DNA from 2 places in the Paenarthrobacter sp. 2TAF44 genome. Region 1 is predicted to be linked to the other one. Evidence: riboswitches for the same ligand, from Rfam matches in the RefSeq annotation. Region 1 holds a riboswitch; the other holds the start of a gene.
The links. Region 1 has a riboswitch for S-adenosylmethionine ahead of AB4Z15_RS02830 (DUF1737 domain-containing protein). Riboswitches for the same ligand answer to the same signal wherever they lie in the genome.

Region 1 (4,999 bases):
TGAACGCTTCGGGTTGACGGCCCACGAGCAACTGACGTGCGGCTTCCATGTGCACACTGCCGTGGAGTCGCCTGAAGAGGGCGTGGTGGTCCTCGATCACATTCGCGACAAACTTGCTGTTTTAACGGCCATCAGCGCCAATTCCCCATACTGGCGTGGGCTGCCCACGGGTTTCGAGAGCTACCGGATCCAGGCCTGGAACCGGTGGCCGACGTCCGGGCCTTCTGCCGTTTTTGGCTCGTTGACTGCCTACCGGCGCATGGTCCAGCGCCTCCTGGACACGGGGGTGCTCCTTGACGAGGGCATGATCTACTTCGACGCCCGCATCTCCCGCAACCATCCCACGGTGGAAGTGAGGGTGGCTGACGTGTGCCTCCGCTCGGAAGACGCAGCTTTGATAGCAGTGCTTGTGAGGGCATTGGTTGAGACCGCTTCCCTGGAAATGCTCGACGGCGTTGAGCCCGCCTCGGTGCCGACGGCCCTGCTCCGGATGGCGAGTTGGCAAGCGAGTAATTCGGGACTTCGCGGAGACCTCTTGGACTTTGGCGACTTCCGTCCCCAACCGGCAGCGGATGTGGTCTGGGCTTTGGTGGATTACCTGAGTCCTGTCCTGGACGATCAAGGTGAACTGGAGCTCGTGAAGGCCGGAATCTCGGACATTCTTGAGCGCGGGAACGGAGCACGGGAGCAACGCGAAGCAGCAGAACGTTTCAACAACCGGCAACGTGACGCACAAAATCCGCCGGGAAGCCCGCCCAGCAACGAGGCCTTGGGGGCGGTGGTTGGGCATGCGGTGAAGGCGACGATTCGTGGCGCTACCGCAGACTCGCACAAGGATCCGGCGCCCATCCTGACCAGGGTCCGCAGGCCCTAGGCTTCTGCAGAGTCAGCCTCTTCCCACGTCATCAGGTACGCCCCCGCTAAGCCCTCGACAAGGTAGAACACTAACGGCGGGATGTCCTTCTTGGCCACAAGGATGGCGCCGTAGATGGGCGCGCTGGCTGCAGCCGTGACCCCGATCCATCGTTTGGCGGGCGATGCCAGGAGGCTTCCGCCCAGCGCAGCCAAGGCAAGAACGTGGAGCCCGGAGTAGGCGAGGAATGGCGCATTGGATCCCCGGCCGTAGGCAAAGCGTTCCAGGTCCGAGGCCCGGCGGGACAAACTCGACACAAAGAGCGGGGCCCCTGCCAGCAAAGAGGCCGCGGCTGCAATTGCCCACCGCTTCGCCCGTCCGCCCGGGAGACGACGGGCAAAGGCTGCGAATCCCACAGGCACCGCGACGGTTCCAGCCGCTGCAAGGTGCTGCCCAACAACCCAGCCACGCTGGCCGGCCTCAAGCATACGAAGGCGTTCGGCGGCGTCGGGGGTGATGTAGACGCGCGACACCGGCGAAATACCTGCAAACCAGATCGCCGTGCCGGCAACGATGACCGCTCCGGCACGGCGATAGGGATGATTCCCGCTCATGCGAGACAGGTTAGACCTGTTTGAGGGCCTTCTCCAGATCCAGAATGAGATCGTCTACATCTTCCAGGCCCACGGACAAACGGACCACGCCGTCGCTCAACCCAATGGCCGCGCGACCTTCAGGCCCCATGGCCCGGTGGGTGGTGGTGGCCGGATGCGTGATGAGGGACTTGGAGTCGCCCAGGTTGTTGGAGATGTCGATGACGCGCAGACCGTCCAGCAACGCGAACGCGGCGTCTTTGGCGGACCGCCCGGAAGAGGGCAGCAGCTCGAACGTCAGCACAGTACCGCCGGCCTTCATCTGCTTCGCCGCCAGTTCGTACTGCGGGTGCGATTTCAACAAGGGGTACTTGACCCAGCTAATGGCAGGTTGCTGCTCAAGCCATTCCGCGATTTTCAAAGCGGAGGCCGAGCTGTGGTTCACGCGCAGGCCGATGGTCTCCAGTCCCTTGGTCAACACCCATGCGTTGAACGCGGAGAGCGACGGTCCGGTGTGCCGCATCAACTGTTTGACCGGGCCATCGATGAATTCCTTGGTACCCATGATCGCGCCGCCGAGGACGCGCCCCTGGCCATCGATGTGCTTGGTGCCGGAGTAAACAATGACGTCTGCGCCCAAGTCACCGCAACGCTGCAGCAGGGGAGTGGCAAAGACGTTGTCGACGACGACGGTCGCTCCCGCTGCATGCGCGAGCTCGCTGACGGCGGCGATGTCCACGATTTCCTGCATCGGGTTGGACGGCGACTCGAAGAACACAGCGGTGGTGGGTTCGGAGAGGGCAGCACGCCACTGATCGAGGTCGGGACCATCGACAAACACGGTCTCTACGCCCCAGCGCGGCAGGATCTCATTGAGGATCACGAAGCACGAGCCGAACAGGGAGCGGGCGGCAACCACGCGATCACCCGCAGCCAACAGGGCACCCAAGGCGGTGAACACCGCGGACATGCCGGACGCCGTCGCAAAGCAAGCCTCGGTTCCTTCGAGCAACCGCAACCGCTCTTGGAACGTGGCCACGGACGGGTTGCCGTAACGGGAGTAAACGAAGCGTTCGTCCTCGCCAGTGAAGGCGCGTTCGGCGGCGGCAGCGGATTCGTAGACGAAGCCGGAGTTCAGGAAAACGGGTTCGGACGTCTCCTGGAAGTTGGTACGGTCAAGGCCACCGCGTACTGCCTGGGTGTCAGGGCTCCAGCTGGCGGCATCGGGATTGAAAGTCACTTAGTCGTTCCCCAGGTTGGTCGGCAGGCCACGGTTCTTCCAGCCGTTGATGGTGCGTTCGCCATACCGGTCCGGGTCACCTTCGAAGCCCTCGAGGACGTTGTAGGCGGTGAATCCGGCCTGCGTCGCGGCGATGGCAGCAGAGATGGAGCGCTGGCCTGAGCGGCAAATGAAAACGAGTTCCACGCCCTCGCCCTCGGGTGCCTGCTGCTGCAGGTCCTCGAGGAAACGGGAGTTGGGAATGCCGCCGGCGAGGTTCCACTGAATGAACAGGGGATCGTTCTCTGTGGCTTTGGTGTCCGGAATGCCGATGTGTGCCCACTCGGCCTCGGTGCGGACGTCTACCAGGATTGCGCCTTCTTCAAGCTTGGCCCACGCGTCCTGCGGGGTCAGGTCACCTGCGTAACTCATGCGTGTCCCTCGAATGCTTCTTCTTCGTCGTCGTTCTCCAACTGGTCAACAGCATTCGCGACGGCGGCGTCTGCGTTGGCGATGGCAGTGGGCAGGACGACGGCCTGCGCCACGATGACATCCGTGCCATTGAACGTGGCTGCCGGGCTGCCGTGGAGCACGTAGCCGTCGGCGAGGGCCGTGGTGATCCGCTCACAGAATTCACGGGTATCCGGACCTGTAATCAGGCGGTAGGAGAGTTTTTCTTCAGTGGGTTCAGGCATTGGCTGGTGCTCCTCAGTCACGCTTGCAGTTCGAAGTGTCGATACGCCGAGTAGTCACCTGAGGCACCCCGCCGGAGAGAGGGTTGCCGACCAGCAAGTCAGGGCTTGGCGCTGGTGCTCATTACTCAAGAAAAACGTAACATCCCGCGGCGGCGGCCCGCACTTGCAAGCGGTTACGCGGTCGTCATGTTGCGTAACCGGCCCATGCTGGAGTAGCAGCCTAAATGTGACGTCCCGGGAGCATAATTGACGCAGTACGACCCCCTGTAACTTCGCAAGAAATCAGGTCGCGGTGAACGGACAAGGCAGCCCTACACTCAAGCCCATGCTGCATTTTGGATGGTTCGTGGGGCACGGTTTCGGTGTCCAGGGCTGGGGAACTCCCGGCTACAGCCTGGGCTACGACTGGAAGAAACCTGCCCTGTATCAAGACGCCGTGCGCGCGTTCGAGCAATCCGGCCTTGACCTTTTCATCATCGAGGATTCCCTTACTGTTCCTGATACTTATGGCGGCACTGCCGAGGTCTCGCTGGCACACGCCTCCTTTGCGCCTAAGCATGATCCTTTGGCGCTGGTCCCGTACCTTCTGTCCGCCACCAAGCACCTTGGGATTGTGCCGACCGTCAGCGCATCCTTCTATCCGCCCTTCACAGCCGCCCGGCTGCTGGCCACGCTGCAGCACTTCTCCGAGGGGCAGCTGGGCTGGAACGTTGTCACTTCCGGCAGTGACCTGGCAGCACAGAATTACGGTTTGGACCAGCAGATTGAACACGACCTTCGGTATGAGAAGGCGGAGGAATTCGTCGACGTCGTACGGAGGCTTTGGCGGAGCTGGGAACCTGACGCGGTGCTCGAGGACGTTGAGGCCGGCAGATTCGCCGACCACACCAAAGTGCACCCTATTAACCACCAGGGCGACTTCTTCAAGGTCCGCGGTCCCCTTAACACCGCACCCCTGCCGGAGGAGCCCGTACTGGTGCAGGCGGGTGCTTCTCCTCGGGGCAAAGCGTTCGCAGGTGGGCACGCCGACGTCGCGATCGCGTTGGCGCGTGGCGCTGACGGCATGAAGGCCTACCGGGATTCCATCCGTGCCGAGGCTGCCAAGGCTGGCAGGAACCCCGACGACGTCAAGGTACTTTTCGTGCTGAAGCCCACCGTGGTTGGCTCATCAGCCGAGGCTGATGAGTTGCGGGCGCAGCGCCGGGAGCTTACCCAGCGTGATATCGACAGCCAGCTCAACTCGATCTCCTACCTGTCCGTGATCGACTTCAAGCAGTTCGACCTCGATGCGCCGTTGCCTGAATTGAGCACCAACAGCAACCAAGGCACCTTGGAGCACTTCGCCAAGGCAGCGCCTCCGGGGTCTACCCTGCGCCAGATCCTTCAGGCACGCAGCGGTGGTGCCGGCGATTCGATCATCGGCACGGTTGGTGAAATCGCCGACTACCTTGAGGAGACCGGCGAGGCCGTGGGTGGGGACGGCTTCCTCTTCTCGGGGTTCGTGGACCCCGTCACCGTGCACGGCGTCTTGGACAAGCTGACTCCCGAACTGCGCCGCCGCGGCCTGTTGAGGAAGAGTTACGGCGTCGGCGGCTTCCGCCAGAATCTTCTGGACTTCTGACCATGTCTTCCGAACCAA
Region 2 (4,999 bases), on a different contig from region 1:
CTGGGCCTGTCTCTGGGCCAATCAGCCGTGTACTCCGTGGTGCAACTTCTGGACAAGATGACACGCGCGCCGTTGTCCGAGGCAACTTCGACGCTTAACAGGTCCCAAAGCACCCGCGAGTATTTCGATCTCACGTACCAACTGCTGGACATTATCTTCGCTTTGGTTCCGGTGGTCCTGGTGTTCTACTTCCTGTCATCGCATTCACAGGGTGGCCGGGAAGGTGCAAGTGGCTCAGGCTTTGCCCGATTGGGGTTCAATTTCGCGCGCCCGGGCAAGGACCTTTTGCAGGGGCTGGGCCTCGCAGCCGCAATTGGCATCCCTTCACTTGGCTTGTACGCTGCTGGCCGTGCCCTCGGAATCACCACCGCCATTGTGCCCAGCGGCCTGGAGGCTTACTGGTGGACTGTGCCTGTGCTGATTCTCTCCGCCGTTCGCCATGCGATCGTTGAGGAAGTGATCGTCGTCGGCTACCTCCTGGACCGCTTCGGAAAATTCGGCTGGAGCACCCCGTTGGCCATTGTGGTAAGCGCGGCGCTTCGTGGCAGCTACCACTTGTACCAAGGTTTCGGACCGTTCATCGGCAACTTCGCCATGGGATTGGTCTTCGCCTGGCTCTATACCAAGACGAAGCGGGTGATGCCTTTGGTGATTGCGCATGCGCTGCTGGACATCGTCGCGTTCGTTGGCTTCAGCCTCTTCGGCAAGGCGATAGGCCTGGGTTAGGCATCAATTAAAGAAATTCGGCCGCCATCGGTGGGTGACGTCGTTGGCACCCGCTGATGGCGGCCGAAGCTTGACCGGACACACAGGACCGGGGAGGGGAGCAGGCCCCCAAGGGAAGTGACGCGTCAGATGGTGACGGCGCCGGAGGCTGTTTCGAAAGTGACGGACATGATGCCAGGCGTACCGTGCGGGGCCATCCACTGGACAGCGACGTCCTCGAGCGGCTTCTCAACGGGTTCGCCCAGCCATTCGGTGACGCGTTCCGCCGAGCCCGCAATGGTGAGGCTGGACATCTTGACGTCACTGTCATAGACCTTGGACGGGTGCAGTGAGGGGTCGCCCTCCCACTTGAGCAGGTACGGCACCTGGGGATCGGCGATCAAGCCGAGAATGCCGATCTGCTGCCACACGAGTTCGCGGCCATCCGGGAACTTGCGGTTGCCCGGAACTGCGGAACGGCCGAGGCGTTCTTCGAAGGGGGCGAGGTCGTCAACGGCGACGCACCAGCCCATCCAACCGCCGCCAGCCGCCGAGCGTGCTCGGACTGCCTGGCCAAAGGGTGCCTTGTCAGAAGCAGGATGGTCCAGGACCTCTACGACTTCCAGGTATTTGTTATCCGCCAAGGGAATGATCATGTTCCGGGTACCGAAGCGCGGGTGCACTCCGCCCCGGACTGCGTCCACTCCCAGAGCTGCGGAAATTCGTTCGGTAGTGGCCAAAAGGCCATCTCGTTCACAAGCGTAAGAGACGTGATCCATGCGCATGGCTTCATCTTGGCACTTTGTGATCGGGGTCTCAGCTAAGGGAAGCCTAACTAACATGGGACCTTGCTGTATGCCATTCGACTGCGTCATGCCGGGTCGCCCAAAGACCGAAAAATACTGCCTTCGTCACAAAGCTGTCCAAGTACCCGGGCGCTTCCTAGACTGGCCCCAGCCCACGCCTACAGCGATCAACGGCAAACCCGCGCGCCACTAAGAGGAGAATTCAATGTCCCAAGGATGGTCTTTCGAAACCCGCCAGATCCACGCAGGGCAGGAGCCTGACTCTGCCACGGGAGCGAGGTCGCTTCCGATCTACCAGACCACGTCCTTCGTTTTCCCCAGCGCAGAGAGCGCAGCCAACCGCTTTGCCTTGGCCGAGCTCGCCCCGATCTACACCCGAATCGGCAACCCGACTCAGGATGCCGTTGAGCAGCGGATCGCCAGCCTCGAAGGCGGGCTGGGCGCATTGCTCCTCAGTTCAGGACAGGCCGCGGAAACCTTCGCCATCCTGAACATTGCCGAGGCCGGTGACCATGTCGTCGCCAGCCCCAGCCTGTACGGCGGCACCTACAACCTGCTGGCACACACACTGAAGAAGTTCGGTATCTCCGTGACGTTCGTGGAAGACCCGGACAACCTGGACCAGTGGCGCGACGCCGTGCAGCCCAACACCAAGCTGTTCTTCGGCGAGGTGGTGTCCAATCCGCGCCAGGACGTGCTGGACATCGAAGGGATTTCACGCACTGCGCATGAAGCTGGCGTGCCGCTGATCGTGGATAACACGCTCTCCACCCCATACCTCATCCGTCCCATCGAATGGGGTGCGGACATTGTGGTGCACTCGGCTACCAAGTATCTGGGCGGCCACGGTGCGGCGATCGCCGGCGTGATCGTGGACTCCGGAAACTTTGATTTCGGCAAGGACCCGGAACGCTTCCCTGGATTCAATACTCCGGACCCCAGCTACAACGGACTCGTTTACGCCCGGGACCTTGGCAAGGACGGCGCGCTCGGAGCCAACCTCTCCTACATTCTCAAGGCCCGCGTGCAGTTGCTGCGCGATCTGGGTTCGGCCGTTTCCCCGTTCAACGCCTTCCTCATCGCCCAAGGGCTGGAAACCCTGAGCCTGCGCGTCGAGCGTCACGTCTCGAACGCCACCAAAGTGGCTGAATGGCTGGAAGCCCACGACGACGTCGAATCGGTTGCCTTCGCGGGTCTGCCGTCCAGCCCTTGGTACGACCGTGGCCGTAAGTACGGGCCGAAGGGTACCGGCGCAGTGGTGGCATTCAACATCAAGGGTGGCGTCGAGGCCGGCAAGCGATTCGTCGATGGCCTGGAGCTGCACTCCCATGTTGCCAACATCGGTGACGTCCGCTCGCTGGTTATCCACCCGGCGTCGACTACCCACAGCCAGCTCACGGTCGAACAGCAGCTGGTTGCGGGCGTGTATCCCGGCCTTGTCCGCCTGTCGGTGGGAATCGAGCACGTGGACGACATCATTGCTGACTTGGAGGCTGGTTTCCGGGCTGCCAAGGGCGCTTAGCGGGGCGGCCGCCCGCCGACGAAAATTCGCCGGGCGGCCCTTCTCGCTGCGTGTTCCTGAACGAAGGGACCCCAAACCGTCACACAGCTGTCACATTCTTCGCCAAAACAGCGGTATTTTTCCTAGACTCTACGTATTAGGTCATGAGTGCCAGTGACAGCCCCGGCTTGCTGGCCGGCAACCCTCCTCCGCGGTGGGGTGCCCCGGGTGAAGACCTGGCCTGTCGCACGCAAGGCGGCAGGCAAGCGCGAGGTTAGGTGTCAAAGGAATGACCATTACTGCTACAGCACCCCCAAAACCGGGCAAAGAAGACGGGACGGTCAAGTACGCCGGCGTAGGTTCGCTGGAACTTGAAGCCGGCGGTTTTCTCCCGGATGTTGTGCTGGCCTACGAAACCTGGGGGCAGCTGAACGAAGATGCGTCCAACGCCGTCCTCGTTCAGCACGCACTGACGGGCAGCACGCACGTGGCCCGCGGTGCCACCGACGAGGAAGGCTGGTGGGAGCAACTCGTTGGTCCCGGCGCGACGATCGACACCAACCGGTTCTTCGTTATCTCCATCAACATTGTGGGCGGCTGTTACGGCAGCACGGGACCATCGTCCCAGGCTCCGGACGGGCGGCCTTGGGGATCCCGCTTTCCTCTCATCACGTTGCGCGACAGCACCGTGGCTGAAGCCCGTCTCGCGGATGCATTGGGCATCAAGGCATGGCACGCAGTCCTCGGCGGTTCCATGGGCGGGGCGCGGGCACTTGAGTGGGCGGTGACCTTCCCTGAGCGTGTTCAGAGGTGCGCAGTAATTTCTGTCGGCGCCTACAGCACAGCTGAGCAAATCGCTTTCGCCCAGTCGCAGACGCTCGCCATCCGCCAGGACCCGAACTTCAACAACGGCGATTACTACGGTGGACCAACTCCCGAGGCGGGCCTTGCCCTGGCCCGACGGATAGCGCATATCACGTACCGATCAGCCCTGGAGCTTGATTTCCGCTTCGGCCGCGAAGCCCAGCACCAAGAGACGCCCCTGGCTGCTCCGGTCCTGGGGGAGCGTGGCCGCTACCAGGTGGAAAGCTACCTCGACCACCAAGGCACCAAGCTGGTGCGCCGGTTCGATGCCAACAGTTACATCGCCATCACCGAGGCACTCATGTCCCACGACATCAGCCGTGGCCGGGGCACCTTGCAGGAAGCCTTGGCCGGCGCCACTGCTGAATTCTTTGTGGCAGCCGTCGACTCGGACCGCCTCTACTTCCCGGCCCAGTCATTGGAACTGGCACAAAACCTGCCAGGCAACGTCCCCGTCCACGTGATCGAGGCCCCCATCGGGCACGACGGCTTCCTCACCGAAATCGGGCAACTGTCAGCCCAACTGCATCAGGCCTTCTTCGCGTAAGCCGGCTCAGCCGTTCATGATCTCGCCGCGCTGCTTCATGTAGTCCTCCATGGCGATCTCGCCGTTGCTGAACTTGAGGTCCAGCTCGGCCAGCTTGCGAGCACGGAAGCCTTGCTGCTCAGAGCCGCTGTTGCTGGGAAACGTAGGTGAAGAAGCGTTCGACGGCGGTCCCGCCGGCGGTTGCGCGTCGGCAGGACGGATGGTGGTGGGCTCCCCGGGATAGCCCGGGTAGTTCGGAGTGGGATACCCCTGCGCCGGATAATTCGGTGCTGGAAGATTCTGCGGGGGATAGCCGGGGCCAGGGTAGTTCTGGCCAGGATAGTTCTGACCCGGGAAGCTACGGTCTTGGAAATTACGGTCCTGAAGCCGCCGCGCCCGGGACCTGTTGTACAGGCGGATCCCCATGGGAATCAGCCACGAGCAGACGATGATCCAGAAGATCAGATTGTTCACGGTGCAGGCCTCCTAGGTCTTAACCCAGCTTAGTCCTGCGGTTTCACACCAGCTTGGTCTCCATGCCCAGGAACCTCCCGTATCGTTCCGCCTCGGCCTCCAACGCTTGTTGTTCCGCTGTTG

Region 2: it holds a riboswitch for S-adenosylmethionine, as region 1 does, so the genes downstream of both, metX (homoserine O-acetyltransferase MetX) here and AB4Z15_RS02830 (DUF1737 domain-containing protein) in region 1, are expected to answer to the same signal.

What each region holds. Positions count from the first base shown of each region.
Region 1 covers NZ_JBFRFP010000002.1:82,145-87,143, forward strand. Annotated here, with positions in the region: gene AB4Z15_RS02810 (glutamate--cysteine ligase 2) at 1-874, shown strand, start outside; gene AB4Z15_RS02815 (hypothetical protein) at 871-1,467, opposite strand; gene AB4Z15_RS02820 (O-succinylhomoserine sulfhydrylase) at 1,478-2,686, opposite strand; gene AB4Z15_RS02825 (rhodanese-like domain-containing protein) at 2,687-3,097, opposite strand; gene AB4Z15_RS02830 (DUF1737 domain-containing protein) at 3,094-3,360, opposite strand; SAM riboswitch class IV at 3,375-3,486, opposite strand; gene AB4Z15_RS02835 (NtaA/DmoA family FMN-dependent monooxygenase) at 3,653-4,981, shown strand; gene AB4Z15_RS02840 (aromatic amino acid ammonia-lyase) at 4,984-4,999, shown strand, end outside.
Region 2 covers NZ_JBFRFP010000007.1:41,357-46,355, forward strand. Annotated here, with positions in the region: gene AB4Z15_RS08790 (CPBP family intramembrane glutamic endopeptidase) at 1-726, shown strand, start outside; gene AB4Z15_RS08795 (VOC family protein) at 852-1,490, opposite strand; gene AB4Z15_RS08800 (bifunctional o-acetylhomoserine/o-acetylserine sulfhydrylase) at 1,717-3,033, shown strand; SAM riboswitch class IV at 3,173-3,287, shown strand; gene metX (homoserine O-acetyltransferase MetX) at 3,302-4,423, shown strand; gene AB4Z15_RS08810 (hypothetical protein) at 4,430-4,876, opposite strand; gene AB4Z15_RS08815 (winged helix DNA-binding domain-containing protein) at 4,920-4,999, opposite strand, start outside.